One region of the Blastococcus goldschmidtiae genome, then DNA from elsewhere that is predicted to be linked to it. Evidence: predicted binding sites of a transcription regulator. Region 1 holds the regulator's gene; each other region holds the start of a gene.

Evidence for each region. Region 1 encodes LexA, which represses DNA repair genes until DNA is damaged. Its sites were predicted from a motif close to TCGAACANNTGTTCGA; they were not measured.
Region 2: a site for LexA is predicted at 1,300-1,315, ahead of dnaB (replicative DNA helicase). Genes of this name have one in related genera too.
Region 3: a site for LexA is predicted at 1,771-1,786, ahead of RM425_RS16485 (HNH endonuclease signature motif containing protein). Genes of this name have one in related genera too.

Annotation. Positions count from the first base shown of each region.
Region 1 covers NZ_JAVREI010000007.1:13,205-16,477, forward strand. The annotation lists gene RM425_RS11545 (phosphatase PAP2 family protein) at 1-605, shown strand, start outside; gene RM425_RS11550 (hypothetical protein) at 577-1,653, shown strand; gene lexA (transcriptional repressor LexA) at 1,728-2,495, opposite strand; gene RM425_RS11560 (LysM peptidoglycan-binding domain-containing protein) at 2,704-3,273, shown strand, end outside.
Region 2 covers NZ_JAVREI010000001.1:166,513-169,785, forward strand. The annotation lists gene RM425_RS00820 (TetR/AcrR family transcriptional regulator) at 1-319, opposite strand, end outside; gene RM425_RS00825 (PaaI family thioesterase) at 414-983, shown strand; gene dnaB (replicative DNA helicase) at 1,397-2,767, shown strand; gene RM425_RS00835 (glycoside hydrolase family 26 protein) at 2,811-3,273, opposite strand, start outside.
Region 3 covers NZ_JAVREI010000013.1:95,946-99,218, forward strand. The annotation lists gene RM425_RS16470 (dioxygenase family protein) at 1-26, shown strand, start outside; gene RM425_RS16475 (hypothetical protein) at 110-997, shown strand; gene RM425_RS16480 (class F sortase) at 975-1,643, shown strand; gene RM425_RS16485 (HNH endonuclease signature motif containing protein) at 1,790-3,273, shown strand, end outside.

The DNA of each region.
Region 1 (3,273 bases):
CCGACCTGCTCGCCGGCGGGGCCCTGGAGCGGCTGGACCTGTGGGTCTCCGACGTCGTCCGCGGCTGGGGACTGCGCGACTCGGCCGCCTATCCGGTCATCTGGGCGATCACCCAGCTCGGCGGTCGAGGCACGATCCTCATCGTCCTGGCCGTGCTCGTCGGCTACCTGGCCTGGCGGCATCGCACGGGGATGCCGCTGCTGCGGGTCCTGCTCGCGCTGGGCACGCTCACCGTCGGCGTCTACGCGGTCAAGTTCGGTACCGGTCGGACCGCGCCCGGGCACCCCGACGAGCTCTTCTTCCACGTCGACGGCGCGTCGTTCCCCTCGGGGCACGTGGCCAACGCCGTCATCATGTGGGGAGTCGCCCGCTGGCTGGCCGTCGAGTACGAGATGCCTGTCCGGGTGCAGCGCGCGTTCTGGTGGCTGAGCGTCGTCGGACCGGTCGCCACCGGCGTCTCGATGGTGTCGCTGGACTTCCACTGGGTGACCGACGCGGTCGTCGGTGCCGCCGTGGGCGTGCTGCTGCTGGGCGTGGTTCATGCACTGGACGCGATCGTTCTGTCACGCTGGGTTCGTGCCCGACCAGGCCGGCAGACCGCGTAGCGGCTTCGGAGGACGGCGTGCCACCCGCGCCGTAGGGCTCGTGGTGGCGGTCCTCCTCGGCTTCTCGCTGCCCGTCGTGGGGGCGACCGTCGCCGTCGCCCAGGAGCCGGACGCTCCTGCACCGGCCGTCCGGTGCCAGATCACGGATCCCGCGCTGGCGGAGATCTCCGGGCTGGTCGACCTCGGCGAGCGCATGCTCGTCATGAACGACGGCGGGGACGCGCTCAGCGTCTCGGTGCTCGACGCCGGGTGCCAGGTGCTCGAGACGCGGACCGCCGCCGTCGACCCCTACGACCCCGAGGATCTCGCCCTGGGCGCCGACGGGACCCTCTGGCTGGCCGACGCCGGGGACAACAACTCCGTGCGCTCGACCGTCGCCCTGCTGGCGCTGCGGCCGGACGGGTCCGCGGCCGTGCACCGGCTCAGCTACCCCGACGGCGCCCACGACTCCGAGGCGCTGCTGCTCGCGCCCGACGGCACCCCGTACCTGGTCACCAAGGACGTGCTGGGGTCCAGCGGTGTGTACCGGCCCACTGGCCCGCTGTCGGCCGAGGCGGCCGTTCCGATGGAGCGGGTGGCGACGGTCAACATGACGCTCACGGGGACCCCTGGCGGCCCGGTGGGACGCGCCGGGCAACTGCTCGTCACCGGGGGAGCGGTGGCGGGCGACGGGCACGCACTGGCGTTGCGCACCTATACCGATGCCTACGTGTGGCCGCTGTCGGGCTCGGACGTCGTGGGTGCCCTGGCCGGGACCCCGGTACGGGTTCCGCTGCCCGAGTCACCCCAGGGCGAGGCGATCAGCTTCACCGGGGACGACGCGCAGCTGGTCATCGCCAGCGAAGGCGTGCCCAGCGAGGTGGTCGTGGTGCCGATCTCCGCGGTCACGCCGGCGTCCGCCGCGGCGCCGGCCGACGGCCCGGTGCCCAGCCTGACCGAGCTCACCAGCTCGGGCAGGTCGCCGGTCACCTCTGCGCTGATCGCGGCCGCCGTGGCGACCCTCGTGGTGTGGCTGGTCCCCAAGCTGCGCCGTCGCCCGCGGTCCTGAGTCGCCGCGCCTGCCGGCACCCCGCCCGGGCGACCGCCCGCTGGTGCGGCCGGTGACCCGGACGGGGCCTGGGGTCAGACCCTGCGCAACACCGAGACGACGCGGCCCAGGACCGTCGCGTCGTCGCCGGGGATCGGCTCGTAGGCCGGGTTGTGCGGCAGCAACCAGACGTGCCCGTCGCGCCGCTTGTAGGTCTTGACCGTCGCCTCGCCGTCGATCATCGCGGCGACGATCTCGCCGTTCTCCGCCGTGGGTTGCTGGCGCACGACCACCCAGTCGCCGTCGCAGATGGCGGCCTCGACCATCGAGTCGCCGACGACCTTGAGCATGAACAGGGTGCCCTCGCCGACCAGCTCGCGGGGCAGCGGGAAGACGTCCTCCACCGCCTGCTCGGCGAGGACGGGACCGCCGGCGGCGATCCGGCCGACCAGGGGCACGTACGTCGGGGCGGCGAGCGGCTCGTCGGTGCCGGCCACCGGCTCGGCGAGCGGCGCCACCGGACGCGAGGTGTCGCCCGGCAGCCGGACGTCGAGGGCGCGCGGGCGGTTGGGGTCCCGACGCAGCCAGCCCTTCTTCTGCAGGACCGAGAGCTGGTGGGCCACCGAGGAGGCCGAGGAGAGGCCGACGGCCTCGCCGATCTCGCGCACCGAGGGCGGGTAACCGCGCCGGTCGATGGAGTCCCGGATGACCTCCAACACCCGGCGCTGGCGCTGGGTCAGCCCGTCGCCGTCGGCGCCGCGGTCGGGGAAGGAGCGCACCGACGCGCTGCCGTTCTCCGTGTCCGGTCCCGACGCCGTGCTGCGCGTCCGTCGGCCGCCCGACGTCCCGCTGGTCTCCGCCACGTCTCCTCCTCGCGGGCTGCCGGTGCAGCCGTGCTGGTCGCGTCCCAGGAACCGTAGCGCCGATCACGCCTGCTTTCAAACAGGTGTTCGAAGACGGCCGTCGTGTCGGGTCGCTTCTGTCGGTGGCGTCCGGTAGACATCGCACAGACGTTCGATTCGAACAGCCGTTCGAAGACCGTGGTGGACGTGCGGGTCGGGAGGAGTGGTCGTGGGAAGTGTGGCGCAGGCCGTGGTGGAGTTCGACGAGGCGGTGCAGGCGCCGTGGCGCCCGCCGCTGGCGGGTGGAGCCGGACGACAGGGGCGGTTGCGCGCGGTGCCGGACCTGCTGCACGACCCGGCTCCCCTGGCCCGGGGTGCCGGGCGTTCAGCGGTCGGTGCTGCGGCCCACCGCGGGCACCCGGCTGCGGCACGGGTGCGCAGGCCGCATCCGGCGGGCTCGACGACGCCGCGACGACCGGCGCCGTACCGCGCCGGCGGCGACCCGCGGGTGGCGCCCGCGCTCCGGCTGACCCGGCGCGCGCGGCGGCTGGGCGTGGTGCTCGGCCTGGCGGTCGGGGTCGCCCTCGGGTCCTGGGTGGGCTCGGTCGTCGCCGGGGGCCAGGACGGCGGGCTGCGTCTGGCCGGGGAGAGCAGTGTCGTCGTGCAGCAGGGCGACACGCTCTGGTCCATCGCCGGCGCGGTCGCGGACGAGGGGGACGACCTCCGTGCCGTCATCGCCGAGATCCGGGCCCTCAATGGGCTTCCCGACGCCACCCTGGTCCCCGGTCAGCTCCTCGTC
Region 2 (3,273 bases), on a different contig from region 1:
TGACCTCGGCCAGCCGGGGGTTCTCCAGCATGAACTCCCGATAGAGCCGGGCGACCCGCGTCAGATCGGCGCGGGGGTCGGCCGACGGCTCGACGCGGGCAAGCCGGTCGGCCAGCAGCCGCCACCCCAGGAAGAACACCTCGCGGATCAGCCCCGCCTTGTCCCCGAAGAGTTCGTAGACCGCCGGAGTCGATGTCCGGGCGCGGGAGGCGAGACGGCGCGCGGTGAACCCGGCGGCGCCTTCTCCGGCCAGCAGGTCGAGGGCCTCGGTCAGCAGGCGGTCTCGGAGCTCCGGTGTCCGCAACTTCGGCCGTGGCACCCGGAGAGGCTACCGGGGCCACCCCCTCGCGTCGTAACGTAACGACGTCCCGAAACGCGGGACGGCAGTCGCCGACCAGAGAGGTGCATCCCGGATGAACGAGTTCCCGGTTCCCGCAGCCGCGCAGGACCACACCGGCCAGGCCGGCTGGGGCAGGACCCGCGCACGCACGGTGTCCTGGCACGACCCCGCCCCCACAGCGGCCGTCGGGCTGACCATGCCAGGTGCGGACTACCTGCGGGCCATGCACGCCGGACGCCTGCCGTCGTCCCCGATCGCCCGCTTGACCGGCCTGACGCCGGACGTGGTGGCCGACGGCGATGTCGCGTTCCGGTGCGTGGCCGACGAGTCCTTCACCAACCCGGTCGGCGTGATCCACGGGGGGCTGCTGTGCACGTTGCTGGACGCGGCCACCGCCTCGGCGGTCCACTCGACGTTGCCGGCCGGTGTCGCATTCACCACCGTGGAGATCAAGGTCAGCTATCTGCGCACCGTGCGCGCCGGTGACGAGCTGCACGTGCGCGGCTGGGTGACCAAGTCCGGGCGGCGGGTCTGCTTCGCCGAAGCGTCCGCGCGGACGGCGGCAGGCGACCTGGTCGCGACCGGCAGCAGCAGCATCCTGCTCACGCCCCTCGGGGACGCCGTCGGTCGGGCCGGCTCCTGAGCGCGCCGTCACGCGTCCAGGAGGCGCGGCAGGAACCCGTCGGTCCCGCCAGCACCACGAGCGCCACGTCGCGAGAAAAACTTTCGGGAATTTCCTGTCCACAGCCGGGGGACGGCGTACCCGCAGGTGACCGGCTCCGGTCGGGCACGTGGCCTGTCGATATCCCCGACGGTCTCCACATGTCGACACGCCTCCGTCCACCGACTTGTCCACATGTTGTGCAGATCGAGGTGTTGGACGGCGCCGCTCCGGGTTCCTAACGTCCCTCCCAGCTGCCGCCGGGCACGAACTGTCAGTGCCCGGCGGTAGCAATCATCCGAACACGCGTTCGGTACGGCGGCGCCCGCCGAACTCCCGGCTTCCCCACGGTGAGTGGCTCGCGGGCGCGCCCGCAAGGAGATGGAGGTATCCCCGTGGCGGTGGCCGACGAGTACAGCCGGCCGATGGCGTCGGCGCCGGAGTACGACCGGCAGCCCCCGCAGGACGTGCAGGCCGAGCAGTCGGTGCTCGGCGGCATGCTGCTCAGCAAGGACGCCATCGCCGACGTCGTCGAGGTGCTGCACGGCGCCGACTTCTACCGCCCGGCGCACCAGATCATCTTCGACGTCGTCCTGGACCTGTACGGCCGAGGCGAGCCGGCCGACGCCATCACCGTCGCCGCGGAGCTCAACCGGACCGACCAGCTGTCGAAGATGGGCGGCGCGGTCTACCTGCACACGCTGATCCAGTCGACGCCGACGGCCGCCAACGCCGGCTACTACGCCGCCATCGTCGCCGAGCAGGCCGTGCTGCGGCGGCTGGTCGAGGCAGGCACGCGCGTGGTCCAGCTCGGCTACGGCGCGGCCGGTGGGCGCGGCGACGTCGACGACATCGTCGACCGCGCGCAGCAGGAGATCTACGACGTCACCGAGAAGCGGATGAGCGAGGACTACTCCCGTCTCGCCGACGTCCTGCAGCCCACGATGGACGAGCTCGACGCCATCGCCTCCCGGGGCGGGGTGAGCCGGGGCGTGCCGACCGGCATCCGCGACCTCGACGAGCTGACCAACGGCCTGCAGTCCGGCCAGATGATCGTCATCGCCGCCCGCCCCGGTGTGGGCAAGTCGACGCTGGGGCTGGACATCGCGCGGTCGGCATCGGTCAAGCACCACATGCCCGCCGCCATCTTCTCGCTCGAGATGAGCAAGCACGAGATCACCATGCGTCTGCTGTCGGCCGAGGCGAAGGTGCCGCTGCACCACATGCGCGCCGGTTCGCTCAGCGACGAGGACTGGTCGAAGCTGGCCCGCCGGATGGGTGAGATCGCCGATGCGCCGCTCTACATCGACGACTCACCGAACATGACGATGATGGAGATCCGGGCCAAGGCCCGTCGGCTCAAGCAGCGCAACGACCTCAAGCTCATCGTCATCGACTACCTGCAGCTGATGACCTCGGGCAAGAAGGTGGAGAGCCGCCAGCAGGAGGTCTCGGAGTTCTCCCGTGCCCTGAAGCTGCTGGCCAAGGAGCTCGAGGTCCCCGTCATCGCGATGTCGCAGCTCAACCGTGGCTCGGAGCAGCGTCAGGACAAGAAGCCGATGCTGTCGGACCTCCGCGAGTCCGGCTCGATCGAGCAGGACGCCGACATGGTCATGATGATCCACCGCGAGGACATGTACGAGAAGGAGTCCCCGCGGGCCGGCGAGGCCGACATCATGCTGGTCAAGCACCGCAACGGCCCGACCGCGAACGTCACCGTCGCCTTCCAGGGCCACTACAGCCGCTTCGTGGACATGGCCAACTAGCCCGCGGCGCCGGGCCGCCGTGGCAGGTCGGAACGGGATGCCGTCAGGCGCCCGCCTCGTCGGACGTGCTCGCGCAGCCCGGCACGCTGGCGGCCCAGCGGGCCCAGTCGGGCAGCTCCGAGCGGTAGGCGCGGGCCACGGACGGGTTCGTGGCCGCCGTCCAGTCGACCGAGCCCCCGATCTCCGACTCGTCCTTCCGCCACTCGAACCAGTTGATCATCGCCAGTCGCGGTAGGCGCCGGCTGAGCTCGGGGTCGTGGATCTGACGCCACCACGCGCGTTTGATGGTGAGCTCATCGGCGCCGCCGGCGCCGGGCGCGTACAGCGCTGCGGTCTCGGGGATGGCCAGTGGCTTGCCTTGCTCGCCGGCGTAGCGGCCGTAGAAGTCCGGCAGCCCCCGGTCGTCCCCGCCGAGCCCGTTGTACCGACCGGTCAGCTGAGCCACGAACTTGTCCGGCTCGGGCACTTCGTTCTCCCCCCAGGGGTGGCTGTCACCCCAGTGGTAG
Region 3 (3,273 bases), on a different contig from region 1:
TACGACGCACGCGGGGTAACAGGTAAGCCGGAGGGTCGGACTGGCGTGCAGGTGTGGCCCTTCGGACAGTGAGTGCGCTCACCCACCTGTTCGTAACCGGGAGTCACACTTGTCTCAGCGCCGTCCCTCCTCGCCGCACGGCCGCCGTGCCCTGGTCGCCTCCGGCGTGACCGCCGCACTGGTCCTGGTCCCGGTAGGCATGGCCCGGGCCGCGCCGGAGACCCCGGACAATCCGGTGACCGAGGCCTTCGACGACGCGACGGCCGAGACCCCCGTCGTCAGCGACCTCCCGCTGGACCCGGGGACCGAGGAGCCCGAGGTCACGGACCCCGAGGGCACGGATCCCGAGGGCACGGAGTCCGAGGGCACGGAGTCCGAGGGCACGGAGTCCGAGGGCACGGAGTCCGAGGGTGACGGAACCCTGCCGCCGTTCGAGGTGCCTGCGGAACTGCAGGCGCTGTTCGCGCAGGCGGGCTTCTCGGAGGAGTGCATCGAGGGCGTGTCCGCCGGGCTCGAGCAGTTCGGGGCAGGACTGGCGGCGCTGCTCGACCTCGAGGAGTACGCGGCCGAGCTCGAGGCCTTCCTGACGGAGCTGAGCGAAGCGGATCCGGCTGCGCTGCCGGTGCTCATCGAAGACCTGCTGACCGGCTTCGTCCCCAGCGAGGGGGAGGCGGGCCCGTCCGAGGACATCATCGGTGGCCTCGAGCTCGTGCTGGCCTCGCTCGAGACGTGCGTTCCCACGCTGCCGTCCGGTGAGGAGCCGGAGCCGGAGATGTCGCCGGTCGCCCACCCCACGCCCGAGCAGCCCGCGCCGCACGCTCCTCAGCCGGTGGCCCAGCCCGTCGCCTACCTGGGCTACGCGCCCACGGGTGCCGACGCGCCCCGGGCCGACGACACCTCGGTGCCGCTGACCGCCCTGGGTGGCGGGCTGGTGCTCGTGGCCGCCGGTGCGGCTGGATACGGGATGCGGGGCCGTGCGGTACGTACGCGGGATTGATCTCCGCGCCGCCGGCGCCTTCTTGATGGTGCTGGCGGCCGGACTGGCACTGCTGCTCGTCGTCTCCGGGCGGCCGGATGCGGACACCGCTCCGCGACCGGCCCCCGGGGCCTCGGCGCCGCTCGCCGGTGAGACGCCGGCCCTGGCCGGCGAGATGGTCGCCACCGGCGCGATCCAGCCGGCCTCGCTGAGCATCCCGGCGATCGACGTGGACACGGTCGTGGAGACCCGCGGCACCGTGCAGTACGAGAACCCTTTCACCGGCGCCCTGGTCGACGGCTACGGGGTTCCCGAGTCGATGCGCACCACGTCGTGGTGGTCCGATGGTCCCTTGCCCGGTTCGGGGCAGATGGCGGTCATCCTGGGCCACCAGCAGGCCGCCGGCGGCGCGGTCTTCGACCGGCTGCACACCCTGCGCCCCGGGGATGAGATCAACCTGCGGGACGCGAACGGTGCCGTGCTGCGTCTGCAGGTGCTGGGGGAGCCGGTCACCGGGCTGGACAAGGCGACCTCCGCCCTGGCCGAGACGCTCAACGGCCACCCGCCGGAGGCCGACGTCGCGCTGGTGACCTGCGGGGGCGAGTTCGTCGAGGCCGCCGGCACCAGCACCGACAACACGGTGGTGTTCGCGACCGTCGTCCGCTGAGGCGCTGAGGCGCTGAGGCCCTGGGGCCCTGGGGCCCTGGGGCCGTGAATGACCGAGGCATGGAGGTAGCCCTCGCCCTGAAGGCATCGAGATCGCCTGGCCCTGGAGCCGCCGAAACTGTCGTACCTCGAACGTATGTTCGGTCCATGTCGGCGACCGTGGTGCAGCGCTCCGTGGTGGAGGGCGTCCTGGTCGGCTGGCTGATGCAGCGTCCGCCGTCGGTGCAGCGGCTGCCGGTCGAGCTGCTCTCGGCCGAGCAGGTGGCCGTGGAGCTGCAGCGGGTGCAGGCCCGCAAGGCGATGGACGCCGCCTACGCGGCTGAACTGGTCATGGCGCTGGCCGCCGCCCGGCCCGACACCGATGATCCCCCGCCGGGGCATCCCGGTGCGCGGCGGCGCGGTGGCGGGTCGCCGGTGCCGGGCACCTCGGAGTTCTTCCCCGACGAGCTGGGGATGGTGCTGAACTGCTCCCGGTCGTTCGCCTCCCGGACGGCCGCGCAGGCCTATCAGCTGGTGGAGCGCATGCCCGCGGTGCACGCCGAGTGCACGGCCGGCCGGCTGGACCGGTACCGCGCCGGGGTGTTCGCCGACGTCCTCACCACGGCCTCGGACGAGGTCCTCGCGGCCGTGGTGCCCGCGGTGCTGCCCCTGGCCGCGGGCCTGTCGCCGGGAAAGCTGCGCAACCGGCTGGTCGCTGCGGCGGAGGCGGCGGATGAGGAGTTCGCCGAGCAGCGCCGCATCGACGCCGAGCAGCGCGCCGCGGTGCGGCTGTACCCGCCGACCGACGGCATGTCGGCGCTGGCCAGTGAGTTGCCCGCGCCGGTGGCGGCGGCGATGTGGTCCACGATCGATCAGGCCGCGCAGCTGGCCGCCACCGGCGGGGACGACCGGCCGATCGGCGTGCTGCGCGCCGAGGCGCACGCCGCGCTGGTGCTGCGCTCCTGGAACACCTCCCGCCCGGCGATGACCGGCCACCTCACGATCACCGCACCGCTGTCGGCCCTGCGCCGCCCGGACTGCCCGGACTGCCCGGGCACACCGGACCAGGGGCATGCGGTGGGCAGCGCCTGGAGCCGAGGGGCGGAACGGGCCCGTGGTCAGGCGGTGGATCGAGCGGCGGCAGGCGAGGCGACGCCGGCCGTGGACGGCACCCCGATCACCGCCGCCCACCTGCGCGAACTGCTCACCCAGCTCAGCGCACTCGGCGTGCAGGCGCCACCCGGCGGCAGCCTGACGGTGGCCGTCACCGACGACGACGGCGCACTGCTGGCCACCGCCACCGCAACTGAACTCGCCCGGCTGGCGGCCCGCGGCTGCCGGATGCACGGGCGGGACGTCGCCTGCGAGTGTCCGGTGCTGGGGCCGCCGCCCGAAGCGACCGGCTACGTACACACCCCCGCGCAGGAACGGTTCATCCGCATGCGCGACCGCACCTGCCGTCACCCCGGCTGCGGGCAACCCGCCGGACGCACCGACGCCGACCACGTCCTCCCCTACGACTGCGGCGGCCGCACCAGCTGCCAGAACCTCTGCTGCCTGTGCCGCACCCACCACCGGCTCAAGACCTTCGCCCGCGGCTGGCGCTTCCAGATGCGCCCCGACGGCACGCTCAGCGTGACCACCCCGTCCGG